Regions from separate parts of the Bradyrhizobium sp. LM2.9 genome, predicted to be linked through region 1. Evidence: riboswitches for the same ligand, from Rfam matches in the RefSeq annotation. Region 1 holds a riboswitch; the other holds the start of a gene.
The links. Region 1 has a riboswitch for S-adenosylmethionine ahead of metX (homoserine O-acetyltransferase MetX). Riboswitches for the same ligand answer to the same signal wherever they lie in the genome.
Positions count from the first base shown of each region.

Region 2: another riboswitch for S-adenosylmethionine. It lies ahead of ACVWW3_RS33900 (O-succinylhomoserine sulfhydrylase); the one in region 1 lies ahead of metX (homoserine O-acetyltransferase MetX).

Region 1 is NZ_JBSRYJ010000002.1:5,190,797-5,198,856, forward strand. Features, by position in the region: gene clpB (ATP-dependent chaperone ClpB) at 1-298, opposite strand, end outside; partial or broken gene ACVWW3_RS26940 (MOSC domain-containing protein) at 554-1,343, shown strand; gene ACVWW3_RS26945 (TIGR02594 family protein) at 1,464-2,228, opposite strand; gene ACVWW3_RS26950 (alpha/beta fold hydrolase) at 2,425-3,288, shown strand; gene metW (methionine biosynthesis protein MetW) at 3,398-4,060, opposite strand; gene metX (homoserine O-acetyltransferase MetX) at 4,063-5,265, opposite strand; SAM riboswitch at 5,356-5,435, opposite strand; gene ACVWW3_RS26965 (chorismate mutase) at 5,637-6,485, shown strand; gene hisC (histidinol-phosphate transaminase) at 6,520-7,614, shown strand; gene ACVWW3_RS26975 (prephenate/arogenate dehydrogenase family protein) at 7,611-8,060, shown strand, end outside.
Region 2 is NZ_JBSRYJ010000002.1:6,619,363-6,627,422, reverse strand. Features, by position in the region: gene ACVWW3_RS33925 (hypothetical protein) at 29-487, shown strand; gene ACVWW3_RS33920 (MATE family efflux transporter) at 484-1,929, opposite strand; gene ACVWW3_RS33915 (hypothetical protein) at 2,095-3,147, opposite strand; gene ACVWW3_RS33910 (PAS domain-containing protein) at 3,252-3,665, opposite strand; gene ACVWW3_RS33905 (2'-deoxycytidine 5'-triphosphate deaminase) at 3,694-4,839, opposite strand; SAM riboswitch at 4,912-4,991, shown strand; gene ACVWW3_RS33900 (O-succinylhomoserine sulfhydrylase) at 5,065-6,261, shown strand; gene ACVWW3_RS33895 (SGNH/GDSL hydrolase family protein) at 6,316-7,308, opposite strand; partial or broken gene ACVWW3_RS33890 (SGNH/GDSL hydrolase family protein) at 7,321-8,060, opposite strand, start outside.

The DNA of each region.
Region 1 (8,060 bases):
CGCCGGCCTTTTCGGCGGCGTCGAAGGTGCGGGCGAGCTCAGGCGCCAGATAGATCTGGCCGGCGCCGCCGCCAGAGACCTTCGGCACCTTGTTAAGGGCGTCCTCGGTCGCCTTCAGAATTGCGCGGGAATTGCCGCCGGCACGGTCGATCAGGCCGGCAGCGAGGCCTTCATTGTCGTCCAGCAGCACCTTCAGCAGGTGCAGGGTCGAAAACTGCTGGTGCCCTTCGCGCACCGCAAGCGACTGCGCGGACTGGACGAAGCCTCTGGAGCGTTCGGTATATTTGTCGATGTTCATTTGTCTTCTTCCCTCGGCCTGCCCCAGGAGCCCTCTAAGGCACTCCAAACGGCATCTTCATTGGGTTTCCGATGACCGCATTGACGTTTCTCAACCGGTAACGGTCGTTATCAGCTGGCGCTGGCGCCGGCCTGACCCAGATGTGGGAAGCGTGCCCTTGGACCGGAAGAGGCGAGTTCACAATTTCGTGCGCGGATCTGCCAGCTTGGCGCCGGTGGGTCGAATCCCCTAAGTAGCGGCATGACACCTAGCGCAATGACAGCCAACCAGACCGCCGAGATCACCGGCCTCTACCGTTATCCGATCAAAGGCCTGACGCCGGAGTCCCTGCCCCGGATCTCACTGCGATCCGGCCAGACCCTGCCCGCCGACCGCCGCTACGCCATCGAGAACGGCCCGAGCGGGTTCGACCCTGATGCGCCCCAATGGAAGCCGAAAATCCAGTTCCTGATGCTGGCGCGCAATGAGCGGCTGGCTTCCCTCGACAGCCGTTTCGAGGACGCGACCAACCGCCTGACTATCCGCAAGGACGGCCAAATCGTCGCCAGCGGCGATCTCGAGACCGCGGCCGGGCGCGCCGCCATCGAGGGCTATTTCAGCGAGAACTTTCAGCCGGAGTTGAAGGGCCCGCCCAAGGTCCTGTCCGGCCGCGACCACAGCTTTTCCGACGTCGCTCGCAAGGTCGTGTCCATCATCAATCTCGACAGCGTCCGCGCGCTCGAGACTATGCTCGGCGGCGCCGCGGTCCACCCTCTGCGTTTCCGCGCCAATCTCTACGCGAAGGGCTGGCCGGCCTGGTCCGAGCTCGACCTCGTCGGCCAGACGCTCGCGATCGGGCGGGCCCGGCTGGAAGTGGTCAAGCGCATCAAGCGCTGGCCCGGCCACCAATGTCGACCCTGATACCGCAAGGCGCGATCTCGAAATCCCGGCCACGCTCTCAAGCAATCTCGGCCACATGGACTGCGGCATCTATGCCGAGGTGATCGCCGACGGCGAGATCGGCGTCGGCGATCAGATCGCGGTGGAAGAGCCGAAGCTGGTATGACGCGGCGCCGGCTCCACGTACTCCGTCATTGCGAGCGCAGCGAAGCAATCCAAATATCTATCTGTTGAGGCAGTCTGGATTGCTTCGTCGCTTTGCTCCTCGCAATGACGGGGCAGAACCTCAGTTCGGCATCACATAGGCATAGATCCGGCCGCGCGAGATCGGCGCTTCGCGGACGCGGTTGCCGTTGTTGCCGGAGATCATGATCGGATTTCCCTGCGCATCGACGCCGGTGATGATGCCGACATGGCCGCCGCCGCGACCGCGCGACATGACCGCGATGGCGCCGACCTGCGGGCCCGAGACGCGCGTGCCATAGCGCGCAAACGAACTCGCCATGTCGGAGCCCGTGCCGCGATGGCCAGTATGCTCGAGCACCATGTTCATGAAACGCGCGCACCACAGGCTGCCGCGGCCGGTCGGATTGCCGCCGACATAGCGGCGTGCCTCGGACACGAGGCCCGACCCGCCGCTGAAGCCGCCGCTGCTCATCGCCACGCCTTCGCCGCTCGCGGCCACTCCACCGCTACGGCTCATGGCCATCCGACGGCTAACGCGCGGGGTCGTTCCACCGCCACCGCTCATGGCCATTCCACCATCACCGCTCATGGCAATGCCGCCGCTGTTGGCATTTGGATCATAGCTGGCGAAGGCGTTGCCGAAGCCGCTCGCCTGCAATTGCGCCGCGCCGCGCTCGAAGCGCGAGCTGCGTGCATGATACCGATAATGATGATGTCCGCTGGCGTGATGCGCGTAAGCGTGCCGCTCTGCGCTATGACGATGAGACCGTGCTGACGCCGGAGAGGAGAACGCGGCGACCGCCGCGAAGAAAACAGCCAGCGCGACGACACAACGCGACAGGCGAGACGCAAACAACTCGAACATTCTTCATCCTTTTGACACCCCACTTCCCAATCGGCCTGTGCGGTGGCCGACATCCGCCGGCTGTATCAGTATCCCGATGTGGCGAGAACAAGACGGGGTCGCGAAGATTTTGGACGATGATTAACGAGTGTTAGGGTGCATGCGCTGACCGCAGAGCGGCATTCCAATGCCGCAGCCACCTCAGGGAGAAAACCGGATGCCGTACGCCCTCACGAAGGACAACCACCGTCTCTATTTCGAAGAAGCAGGCGCGGGCACGCCGATTATTTTTCTGCACGAATTCGCGGCCGACTATACCAATTGGGAGCCGCAGATGCGCTACTTCTCGCGCGGCCATCGCTGCATCACCTATTCGGCGCGCGGCTACACGCCATCGGACGTGCCTGATGGCGAAGTCTACAGCTACATGCATTTCTACACCGATGCGCTCGCGGTGCTCGATCATCTCAAGATCGAACGCGCGCACCTCGTGGGACTGTCGATGGGCGCCTATTCGTCGCTCCAGATCGGGCTGAACGCACCGCAGCGCGCGCTATCGATGACACTCGCCGGCGTCGGCTCCGGCTCGGAGGTCGAGAACCTCGACGCCTGGCGCAAGCAGTGCCGCGCCAACGCGGAGCAATTCGAGACGCTCGGCTCCGCGGAAGTCGCAAAAGTCACGCGCGAAGCGCCGAGCCGGTTTCCCTTCCTGGTGAAGGACCCGCGCGGCCACGCCGATTTCTACGCCGCACTGGCACGCCACGACGCCAAGGGATCGGCGCGCACGATGCGCGGCTTCCAGGGCGGCCGCCCCTCGATCTTTGCGATGACGGACGCGATCAGAGGCGCCGCGACGCCGGCACTCATCATCTGCGGCGACGAGGACGATCCGTGCATCGCGCCGAGCCTGTTCCTGAAGAAGCATCTGCCTGCGGCAGGGCTCGCGATGTTTCCGAAGTCCGGCCACGTGCTCAATCTCGAAGAGCCGGCGCTGTTCAACGAAACGGTGGAACGGTTCGTCACGCTGGTGGAAACGGGAAGATGGCCGGCGCGCGATCCGAGGTCGCTGGCCGCGCATTAGAGCAAGAGCGTCACCACACGCTCCGTCATTGCGAGCGCAGGCGAAGCAATCCAGAATCCCTCCGCGGGAAGACCCTGGATTGCTTCGCTACGCTCGCAATGACGAAAAACTACTTCCCGCCGCCCCGCGTCAGCAGAAACACGCCCTGCTCGCCGAACAGATTCCACACCCACCACGGCATCCGCAGCCGCAGCGGGCGGCCGTAGAGGTCGAGCGCCTCGGCACGTTCCATCTTGACGTCGATCGCGTCGCAGAGCTCGACGAAATCCTTGATGGTGCAGAAATGAATGTTGGCGGTGTCATACCAGCTTGCGGGCAGATTTTCCGTGCGCGGCATGTGGCCTCCAATCAGGAGCTGGAGCCGCATCTTCCAGAAGCCGAAATTCGGGAACGACACGATGGCGCGGCGGCCGATGCGCAGGAGGTTCTCCAGCACGACCTTGGGCTGCCGCGTCGCCTGCAGCGTCTGCGACAGGATCACGTAGTCGAAGGCGTCGTCGGGATAATTGATGAGGTCGGTGTCGGCATCGCCCTGCACCACCGCGAGCCCCTTGGCGACGCAGCGGTTGACGCCCTCGCGCGACAGCTCGATGCCGCGTCCGTCGATGCCGCGGGTCTCCAGCAGCTGCAGCAGGTCACCCTCGCCGCAACCGACGTCGAGCACCTTCGAGCCCGGCTTGACCATCTCCGCGACCAGCAGATGGTCGGCGCGAAACTGACCGGATTGCGCGGTGGCAAGGCCTCCCAGCGGCAACGCTTCCTGTACAGACATGGCTATCCGTCCCTGAGGGTGAGTCCGCGGGCCTTGCCTGCCGATTGCAGGAAGGCGCGGGAGATATCAAGGAATTCGGGCACGTCGAGCAAGAAGGCGTCGTGGCCGCGATCGGTCTCGATCTCGGCGAACGACACCCGCGCGCTCGATGCGTTCAGCGCATGTACCAGCGCGCGCGATTCCGAGGTCGGGAACAGCCAGTCGCTGGTGAAGGAGACCACGCAGAAGCGGGTCTGGATTGCCGCGAACGCCTTCGCCAGCACGCCGCCATGGTCGCCGGCGATGTCGAAATAATCCATCGCCCGCGTCAGATAAAGATAGGAATTGGCGTCGAAGCGCTCGACGAAGGACGAGCCCTGGTAACGCAGATAGGACTCGACCTGGAAGTCGGCATCGAACGAGAAGGTCGGCAGTTCGCGGTCCTGCATGCGCCGGCCGAATTTGCGATGCAGCGCGGCGTCCGAGAGATAGGTGATGTGCGCCGCCATCCGCGCCACAGCGAGGCCGCGATGCGGATGGAGGCCGTGCTCGGCATAGCCGCCGCTGTGCCAATCGGGATCGGCCATCACGGCCTGCCGGCCAAGCTCGTGGAACGCGATGTTCTGCGCCGAGTGCCGCGTCGAGCAGGCAATCGCCAGCGCGGAGAACACGCGGCTCGGATATGCCGCGGTCCATTGCAGCACTTGCATGCCACCCATCGAGCCGCCGACCACCGCGAACAACGTGTCGATGCCGAGCCGGTCAATCAGCATGGCCTGCGCGCGCACCATGTCGGGGATGGTGATGACAGGAAATTCGAGGCCCCAGACCTTGCCGGTCGCGGGATTGATCGAAGCCGGACCGGTCGAGCCCATGCAGCCGCCGATCACGTTGGAGCAGATGATGAAGTAGTGTTGAGGATCGATCGGTCGGCCGGGGCCGACCAAGGTGTCCCACCAGCCGGGTTTGCCGGTGACGGGATGCACGTTGGCAACATGCTGGTCGCCGGTCAGCGCATGGCAGAGCAGAACAGCGTTGGAGCGATCGGCATTGAGCACGCCATAGGTTTGATAGGCGATCTGGAACGGGCTGAGATCGACACCGCAATCGAGCCGCAGCGGCTGCTCCGTGCCGAACTGCGCGACCTGCGAGCTCGGATGATCCACCTCGTGCGACCGCTCGTCGGCAGTGATCGCGGGACTCGGAATTGACTGGACGCCAACCATCTGACCATCGACCTCGTTTGCGATCGTAGTGGTGACCGCATTGACATCAGGCCATAAAAAACCCGGCCTGAACGATAGGTTCGGCCGGGATCGAAGGGGTCCCCGGCCTGTTTAGCGAGTTTTTTAACGTGGCTGCAAGCCGGCCGGCTCAAATGACCACGGAACAGGCAAAAGGTACTGTCTTGGACGGTTTTCGTCAAGTCGCGGCCCGGATCAACCAAATTCGGCTGTCGCGCCATCGGCGGAACGGGTCCCATTTCCTTTTGCATTTCTCTTTGCTTTCGCGGCCCTGACTGCCTAATCAGGACGGGTAGCAGCGGTGTCGGCTCGACTGATCCGCATTGGAACGCCCTCAACAACGCCTGTCAGACATGTCCCAACGTCCGCCCGCGCCACCATCTCTCCAGGAATTGCGCAAGGAGATCGACGCGATCGACGAGGGCATGCACCGTCTGTTGATGCAGCGCGGCGACATCATCGATCGCCTGATCCAGGTGAAGCAGACCCAGGAGGTCGGCTCGGCGTTCCGTCCGGCGCGCGAGGCTTCCATGATGCGTGACCTCGTCCAGCGTCATCGCGGCATCCTGCCGCTCGACACGGTCGAGAGCATCTGGCGCGTCATCATCGCGACCTTTACCTATGTCCAGGCGCCGTTCTCGGTGCACGCCGACATCTCGGCAAGCGAGCCGGCCATGCGCGATTCCGCGCGATTCCATTTCGGCTTCACCGTGCCTTACGTCGCGCATTTCAGCGCGCAGGCGGCGGTCGAGGCCGTCGCGAAGTCCAAGGGCGATCTGGGACTGGTCTCGGCGACCTCGAGCCGCACGCCATGGTGGCTGTCGCTGGAAGAAGCCGGTGCGCCAAAGATCATCGCGCGGCTGCCCTTCGTCGAGCGCGCGGACCATCCGGCGGCGTTGCCCGTGTTTGCGGTCTCGCGCGTCGCCGACAGCGCCCTGGTGACGGAGGTCGAGACCTTCAGCGTGCGCGTGTCGGGGTGGAACGCCGAGGTCGCGCGCGCCCTGTCGCCGCTCGCCGAGATCGTGGCCGTGCCCGATACCGCCTTCGACGGCGCCGCGCTGCTGGTCTCGGTCACCGCGACGAGCAGCCTCGACAAAATCAAGACTGCCCTGATCGAAGCGGGGGCCTCGGTGCGCTCCACGGCCCTCGTCGGCAGCCACGCAACGCGCTATACGGTGCCCCCGACCGGGTCGAAATCGTAAGTCGCGAACCGCCTAAGCCACTCCGGAGTTGAAGATGTCCCGCCCCATGCCGAATCCCGGCATTCTCGATATTGCGCCCTACACACCCGGCAAGAGTCCGGTGGCGGAGCCGGGCCGCAAGGTGTTCAAGCTCTCGGCCAACGAGACGCCGTTCGGGCCCTCGCCGAAGGCGATCGAGGCGTTCAAGAACGTTGCGGATCATCTGGAAGACTATCCGGAAGGAACCTCGCGCGTGCTGCGCGAAGCGATCGGGCGCACCTTCGGGCTCGATCCCAATCGCATCATCTGCGGCGCCGGCTCGGACGAGATCCTCAATCTGCTCGCCCACACCTATCTCAGCCAAGGCGACGAGGCGATCTCCACCACGCACGGCTTTCTGGTCTACCCGATCGCGACCATGGCGGTCGGCGCCAGGAACGTCGTTGCAGCGGAGAAGAACCTCACCTCCGACGTCGACGCCATTCTCAAGGCCGTGACGCCGCGGACAAAACTGGTCTGGCTCGCCAACCCCAACAACCCGACCGGCACCTATCTCCCGTTCGACGAGGTCAAGCGCCTGCGCGCCGGCCTGCCCTCGCACGTGCTGCTGGTGCTGGACGCAGCCTATTGCGACTACGTCTCGCGCAATGATTACGAGATGGGGATCGAGCTCGTCGCCACCACCGAGAACACGGTCGTGACGCACACCTTCTCCAAGATCCATGGTCTTGCGGCGCTGCGCATCGGCTGGATGTTCGGCCCCGAGCACATCATCGACGCGGTCAACCGCATCCGCGGGCCCTTCAACGTGTCGACGCCGGCGATGTACGCTGCCGTTGCTGCGATCGAGGACACCGGTCACCAAGCCATGTCGAAGCAATTCACCGAGACCTGGCGCAACTGGCTAACCGAGGAGATTGGCAAGCTCGGGCTGAAGGTGACGCCGAGCGTCGCCAATTTCGTGCTGATCCACTTCCCGACCGAGGGCAAGACCTCGGACGCCGCCGACGCCTTCCTCACCAAGCGCGGGCTGGTGCTGCGCGGGTTAAAGAACTACGGCCTGCCGCATTCGCTGCGCATGACCATCGGCACCGAGGAGGCCAATCGTCTCGTCGTCGAGGGCCTGCGCGACTTCATGGCCGGCAGATGAGCGCGATCCCGCACTTCCAGCGCGTCGCGCTGATCGGCTTCGGCCTGATCGGCGGCTCGATCGCCCGCGCTGCGAAGCTCCAGGGCCTGGCCGGCGAAATCGTCACCACCGCGCGCTCGGAGAAGACGCGTGCACGCGTGATGGAGCTCGGCATCGTCGACCAGGTCGTTGCGACCAATGCGGAAGCGGTGAAGGACGCCGATCTGGTCATCCTTTGCATTCCCGTCGGCGCCTGCGGGCCGGTGGCGCAGGAGATCGCCGCGCATCTCAAGCCCGGCGCGATCATCTCCGACGTCGGCTCGGTCAAGGGCGCCATCGTCAGGGACATGGCGCCGCATTTGCCGAAAGGCATCCATTTCGTGCCGGCGCATCCCGTCGCAGGCACCGAGCATTCGGGCCCCGATTCAGGCTTCGCCGAGCTCTTCATCAATCGCTGGTGCATCCTG
Region 2 (8,060 bases), 1.4 Mb from region 1:
GCGGCGCCACGCACGCGAGGAGCAGGCCATGAGAGGTGCGGACAAGGTGATCTGCCAGGCGGCCGCCGTGCTGCTGACGTTTTCGATTTCGAGCGCACCGGCAAAGGCGCAATTCCTCGGCGGCGGAGGTGCCGGCGGCGAGGACATGATGACCCAGATGGCGCCGATGCTGGAGATGATGAAGGCGAAGATGGGCAAGCGCCGCTTCGCCATGATGATGCAGACCATGGGCCCGATGATGAGCCGCATGATGGAGAATGGCGGCGGCGGATTTAGCGGCCTCAACGCCGGTAATCTCGGCGGCGGTTTCGGTGCGCCCAATTACGGCGGCACCATGCCAACCGGAATGGGCGGCATTGGCGGCGGCGATATCATGGGCATGCTCGGTGGCGCCGGCGGCGGCGACATGATGGCGATGATCCCGCAACTGATGCGGCTCGCCAATGTCGGCGGCGGTGGCGGCCATCGCCGCCACCGACATCGCTAGTCCGCCGCGGCCGAAAGAGCGCGCCTGATCGCATCCTTGCTCTCGCGCGGTCCCCAGCGGGTCAGCACCACGCTGGAGCACGAGAGCAGGCCGAGCACGACCATCGAGCTGGCGGCCAGCCAGAAGAAGTTCTGCGCAGTGGCATCGTGCGTCGACAGCCACCAGCCGACCGCCGCGATGTAGATCAGCCGCGCGGTCTGCGCCAGCACCGGGCCGATCACCTTCGCAGCCCCCTGCGACGAGAAATACATCGTCGAGGCGAGGCCAATGAACGCGTAGAACGGCGCCACCGTCGACAAATATTGATGGCTGGTGGCGCGCACGATCTCGCTGTCCGTGAAGATATTGACCCAGAGATCAGGGAAGAGCGCGACCAGGCACGCAGGTGCGCCGACGGCGACGAAGGCGCTCGCGCCCGCGATCCAGGCGATGCGCCGGGCGCGGGCGATGCGGCCGGCGCCGACCGCCATGCCGATCATCGGCACCGAGGCGATGCCGAACGCGAACGCGATCGAGGTCAGCAAAAATTCCAGCCGCGCACCGATGCCGTAGCCGGCGAGGATCGCGGTGCCGAATTTCGCCAGCATGTGGGTGAAGATCGAGATCGTCAGCACCGATTGCAGCGGCGAGAAGCAGGCAATGGCGCCGACTTTGAGGATGTCGAAAAACATCGCCCACTGGATGCGCAGGCCGCGCAGCTTCGGCGTAACGCGGGCGCGGCCGGAAAACAGGTACCAGCCCATCACGCAGATGTTCATGGAATAGGCGATCAGCGCGCCGGCCGCGACGCCACGCATGCCGAGCTGTGGCACGGGGCCGAGGCCGAGGCCGAGCGCGCCGCCGAGCAATATCTGCCAGACCGCGGAATTGAGGATCAACAGCGACGGCAGCTTCATGTTGCCGGTGCCGCGCAGGACGCCCGCCATGGTGTTGAGCAGCCAGGGCAGCACGGCGCCCCCGAAAAACACCTGGGTGTAGGCAATCGCATGTGTCAGCACATCGCCGCGGCCGCCGAGCATTTCCAGAAGGCGCGGCCCGAAGATCAGCATGCCCAGCATGAAGACGAGGCCGAAGCTGATGCCGATCAGCAGCGCATGCGCGGCGAGCGTGCCGGCGCGCTCGCGATCGCCGGCGCCGAGCGCACGCGCGATGGCGGAGGCCACCGCGCCGCCCATCGCGCCGCCCGACATTGTCATGGTCAGGATCACGGTCGGAAACACCAGCGCCATCGCGGCAAGCGCTTCCACACCGAGACGTCCGATATAGGAGGTCTCCGCAATCACGGTGCAGGTGCCGGCGGAGAGCGCGACCACGTTGGGCCAGGCCAGCCCGAGCAGCGTGCGCAGAATCGGGCCGTCCAACAGCGCGCTCTTCACGGGGCGTGGAGGCGGCGGCAGCGGACGCTCTTGTTCATCGACCGGGATTTCGGCGATGTCGGACATGTCCTCTCCGGGGCACGAGCGCCATTTGCGGCGCCGCAATGAGTAGGTGTGTCAATAAATTTATTCGCGCACAGGGCGCAACGAGGGGCTTGTTAGCACACCACGCAGCGATTCCTCCTGCGTCAGATGCAGGCGTGCCCTGCGGCGTCGCGTTTCAAAGTGGAATTACCCGATGCGCCAGAGCAACGGCGGGCGGCCGCCTGCGGGCGCGCGCAGGTGAACGCCGATGTGCCGCCCGCATCCTGCAGCGAGGCCCTCGAACAATCCCTCCAGCACCTTGGCGCAGGCGGGGTGACAGTCGGCGACGTCGTCCATCAACTTCCAGCTCTGCTGACGGATTTCGAAGGTGCCTTCGGATGGCGTTACCTCGGCCGCATCGCCCTGCGCGGCAAACAGCGCGTTGAGGAACGTCGCGAATTCGCTCGCCCCGCCACGGCCCATCGACAGCGCCGCAGCGACCTCATCGAAATATTGCATCCCTATCAGCTTACCCGTGAGATGCAGGAGATAGCCGGCATCCTCCGGACCGAACAGCTGCACCATCACGGGCGCGGCGGTGCGCACATATTCCATCGCATAGTTGCGGTAGGCTTTTTCGAGCCGCGGCTTTGGCCAACTCGCGACAGGAAGAGCCGGCGCGGACTTCGCATCGAACAATGGCGCTTCGAGATGCCGCGCGAACACGAGGCGCTGGTCGAGCTCGAGCGGTTGGTCGTATTGATGGTAATAGCCTTCGAGCCCATCCTGGCCATCGACGCTCTGCTTGGTGCAGACGAAGCCCAGGCGGAGATCACCGAGCGCGACACCGTTGTTGGCGTGCCAGCCGCGCAGCATCGCGCGCGAAACTTCGCCCGGCACGCCGCAGATCGCGGTGCCCTTCCAGATCCAGCGCGGCGGCGGATAGCGGATCCAGGCTTTGGTGTCGCTCTCATGCATGTATTCGACATGCACGCCGCCGATCCAGTTCGAGAGGTAGTGATATTGCGCAGCGGCGACGGCCGGCGGCAGATGGCCCAGCCCGAGCTTTTCCAGCCCCGGCAGGAAGCGCTCCTGCTGCTGGCGGCGGAACACGCGGAAGACGAACTCCGCCGCATCCGCCGTGCCGCGCCGCGTGACGACGGTGAGGATCAGGCCGGTGAAGTAGGCGTGATAGAGATCGGCAACCGCGCGCCAGCGTTTCCATTGAGCTTCCTGCGCGGGGTCTGATGCGGCGGACATGTTCGCTCCCGATCGTTATTTTGATCGAGTGTGTCACTGCATTGGGTGACGGACAACCTGAACCGCACGCAGGGCGCCCTGCGTGCCGGCCCGCCAATTCCGCATCACGAATTGTGCGTGGCTTTGGCGGCGCGCTCGCGCTCGACGCGCTCGGTTACGTCGCGCGCCATGGCGACCGATCCCTGCACCGCGCCGCCGGCGTCCCGCACCAGCGCGAATGTCATCTCGATGTAGAGCTTGCGGCCGCTCTTGTGCAGCGCGCGGGTCAGTGTCGGCTTGCCCGCGAGCTTCATTGCGCCGCTGGCAAACGCGGCCTCGAAGCCCTTCCAGTGCGCGGCGCGCAGATGTTCGGGAATGATGAGGTCGAGATTCTGGCCCAGCGCTTCGTCGGCGGCGAAGCCGAACAGCGCGGTCGATGCACGATTCCAGCGCGTGATCGTGCCCGACGGATCGGAATAGATCAGCGCGTCGGCGACGTCGTTGACAATATGTGCGTCCAGTTGGGATGAATTGGTCATGTCAACACCTTGTGGCCCCGGATGATCACTACACCCGAAAGTGCTTGCTCAGCTTCAGGCCCTGTGCCTGGTAGTTCGAGCCGATGCGCTGACCGTACATGGCGTCGGGGCGGGCCAGCATCTTCTCGTAGACGAGCCGGCCGACGATCTGGCCGTGCTCGAGAATGAAAGGCACTTCGCGCGAGCGGACCTCGAGCACGGCGCGCGATCCCAGCCCGCCCGCACCGGCATAGCCGAAGCCGGGATCGAAAAATCCGGCGTAATGCACGCGGAACTCGCCGACGAGCGGATCGAACGGCACCATCTCTGCGGCGTAATCGGGCGGCACCTGCACGGCCTCTTTCGACGCGAGGATGTAGAACTCGCCGGGATCGAGGATCAAATTGCCGTCGGGACGCGCCGCGATCGGCTCCCAGAAATCGTCAACCGCGTAGCCGGCGCGGCGATCGACGTCGATGACGCCGGTGTGGCGCTTGGCGCGGTAGCCGACGAAGCCGCCGCTCTTTTCGCCGGAGAGATCGACAGACACCGCGACGCCGCCGGTGAGATCGGCATCGTCGACGTCGACGAGACGCTCGGTCGCGTGCAGCGCCTCGAGCTCGTCGATGTTGAGGATGGCATCGCCGGTGCGGAAGCGTACTTGCGACAAGCGCGAGCCCTCGCTGACCAGCACCGGGAACGTCTTCGGGCTGATCTCGGCATAGAGCGGGCCGTGATAGCCGGCGCCGATCATGTCGAAGCGGCGGGTGCCGTCGGCGATCACGCGGGTGAAAACGTCGAGCCGGCCGGTCGAGCTCTTCGGGTTGGCGGCCGCGACGATTTCCGGCGGCAGCGCGAGGCTTTCGAGCAGCGGCACAATGTAGACGCAGTTTGTCTCCAGCACCGCGCCGTCGGCAAGGCTGAACTCGTGCAGCTTCAACTCGTCGATGCGCTCGGCGACGGTGGCGCCGGGACCGGGCAGGAAGCTGGCGCGAACGCGATAGGCGATGTCGCCGAGGCGAAGGTCGAGGCTTGCCGGCTGGATCTGGCTTTCGACGAAGTCGTATGCGGGCAGGATGAGACCGCCCTCCGCCATTGCCGCGATCATGCGGTCGGGCAGGATACCATTGGCGTCGGCGGCAACCGTGAACGTCAACCGAGGGTCCTCATCAGGGGGGCAAATGCATCCCGACATGCGGGAAATACTAGCGTTTTACGGCTATCCGATGGACGTCTTGACGGAAAGGGCATTGCGGAATATGAGCATGACTTATCCCGTGGTGATTTGAGCCGGCCGGCTTGCAGCCACGTTAAATAAGTCGCTAAACAGGCCGGGGACCTCTGTGATCCCGGCCCGTGGAAGTATTCCAGGCCGGTTTTTTTTTGTGACCATTTTCGATGGTCACGCAGAGGAGGTCCTATGTCGAAGTCCCCGGCGCCAACCGCACAATACCGTCCCGAAACCCGTCTGGTCCATTCCGGTACCCTGCGCTCGCAATATGGCGAGACGTCGGAGTCACTGTTCCTGACCCAGGGCTACGTCTACAACAGCGCCGAGGAGTGCGAGGCGCGGTTCAAGGGCGAGGACCCCGGCTTCATCTATTCACGCTACTCCAATCCGACCATCCAGATGTTCGAGCGGCGCATGATCGAGCTCGAAGGCGCCGAAGCGGCGCGGTCGGCCGCGACCGGCATGGCCGCGGTGACGACCGCGATCCTGGCGCCGCTCAAGGCCGGCGATCACGTGGTGGCCTCGCGCGCGCTGTTCGGCTCGTGTCTCTACGTCGTGCAGGATTTGCTGCCGCGCTATGGCATCGAGACGACGCTGGTCGATGGGCTCGATCTCGACCAGTGGCAGCGCGCGGTGAAGCCGAACACCAAGACGTTCTTCCTGGAGAGCCCGACCAATCCGACGCTCGACGTGCTCGACATTCCCGGGATTGCCGAGATCGCGCACAAGGGCGGCGCGCGGCTCGTCGTCGACAACGTGTTCGCCACGCCGATCTGGCAGAGCCCGCTCGCGCTCGGCGCCGACGTCGTGGTCTATTCCGCGACCAAGCACATCGACGGCCAGGGCCGCTGTCTCGGCGGCATCATCCTGTCCTCGGAAGCGTTCATCGCCGAGCACATCCACAATTTCATGCGCCAGACCGGGCCGTCGATCTCGCCGTTCAACGCCTGGGTCCTGCTCAAGGGCTTGGAGACGCTGGGCGTGCGCGTGCGCGCGCAGACCGAGACGGCGGCGCGCATCGCGGACGTGCTGGCGAGCCATCCGAAGATTTCGCGGCTGGTGTTTCCCGGCCGCGCCGATCATCCGCAGGCGGCGCTGGTGAAGAAGCAGATGCGCGGCGGCTCGACGCTGGTCGGCTTCGAGGTCAAGGGCGGCAAGCAGGGTGCGTTCCGCGTGCTCAACGAGCTCAAGCTGGCGAAGATCTCGAACAATCTCGGCGACGCCAAGAGCCTCGTCACGCATCCCGCCACGACGACGCATCAGCGCCTGAAGCCGGAGGATCGTGCCGCCCTGGGCATCAGCGAGGGTTTTATCCGCTTCTCGGCGGGGCTCGAGCATCCGGATGATCTGATCGAAGATCTGACCGCAGCGCTGGAGAAGGCGTGAGGTGCTGGTCGTCCCGGCCCCCGTGCGCAATTGCGCACTAGGCCGGGACGACAATTACATCGGCCGGTACGTCCGCACGTCCGCCGGCACGTTCACACCGAGCTTGATCTGGCCGACGGAACGGATGATGTCGTCGCCGAGGAGCTGGGCGAAGCAGGCGTAGCCCCAATCGTTCATGTGCAGGCCGTCGGCGATCACAAAACTCTCGACCGGAAGCGATTGCTTCTCGTGCCAGTCGCGCATCACCTCGAAGCGCGGGAAGATGCCGACGTGACGGAGCTCGGCGACCTTGCCGAGCAGCTTCACCATCTTGCCGGCGCTCTCCGCGCGCTGGTTGACGGCGGGCGAATATTGCGGATCGACCAGCACGACGTCGGCATCGCCGGCGGCCTGGATGCGGCCGATGCCGTCCTCGACCATCTTCGCGGTCTCGCCGGGATCGAGATTGCGCAGCACGGCATTGGTGCCGACCTGCCAGATCACCAGATCCGGATGCACGTCGATCACCGCCTTCTGGAGCCGCTTCATCATCTCGGGCGCGTCCTCGCCGCCGACGCCGGCATTGACGACCGTGATGTCGGCGGTCGGATAATGCCGGTGCAGCTGCGCGGCAAGGCGATTGGGATAGTTGAACTCCGGCGAGCTCGCGCCGAATCCTGCGGTCGACGACGAGCCGAACGCGACGATGACGACTGGCTGGCCGGCGACGAGCTTGCCCGCGACATGCGGCAGCGTGCCCATCGCCTTCGCGCCGCCCTTCGGCGACAGGCAGGGGACGCGGCTGAAGATGTCGCCGGCGGATTTCGCGACCTGCTTCACCTTGTCGATGGCGCGCGCCGTGATGCCGCGCTGGTCGGGGGACGTCGCGGCGACGGTGGTCTGGGACGGTGAAGCGGAAGCGGGATTAGCCGATTGCTGCGGGGCCGGCGTTGCCTGCGCGGCCGGCTCCTGCGCGCGCGACTGCGATACAGGCGTTAGCAACAGCAACGCCGCCGCAGCGGGCGCAGCCAGCCATGCCGTCAGGCAAAAAGGGCGGAGAGAACTCATTAACGCTAGACCTCAATTTTGCTGCTGGGCCGGCTCCAGATGGGCAGCGTCGATGACGAACTGTGCCAACGCCCGGCCAAGGCAATCATGGACCTGTTTCGCCAGCTCAAGCCCGCGCGACGGGCTGAACAGGTCGAACTGCCCCTGATCATTCCACTGCCGCATGATCGCGAAACGATCGAACAGCGGGATATCGTGCTCCTGCGCCACCACCCGCATATATTGTCGAGGTATGGCGGCACCGAGATCATGGTTTCGGTGCGCGGGCTGTACTGCAAATTCATCAAGACGACGTCGGCCCCTGCCTTTTGCAGCGCAGCAACCCCTTCGGTTACCGCGCCACGAAAATCATCGGGATCGATGGCTCGGATAGCATCGACAGTCCCGGTCTGCCAGATGACCAAAGTAGGCGTTTTTGCTTCCATCAGCTTAACGAAGCTGGCGGCCGCTTCCTCTGCCGTCTTCTTGCTCTGTATTTCTACGGAGACGTGCACGGTCTCGGACGGCGGCAGCTTGTCCTTCAGGATGGCCTGCATCCGCGCCGGATAGGAGGCGTCCTCGGAGGCTGGAATCGTGGTCGAGCGGCTGCCGATCACCAGGATTTCGAGCGGCTTGCCGGCCTTGACGGCATCGGCGACCTTGGGAAGCTGGCTTTCGCTGGTGAGCAGATAGGACGGCAATTCGCAGGCTGGAGGCGCGGCTGAAGCAGCAGGCGCAACATCGCCCGCGCGCGCCGAAGGCGCGGCGAGACC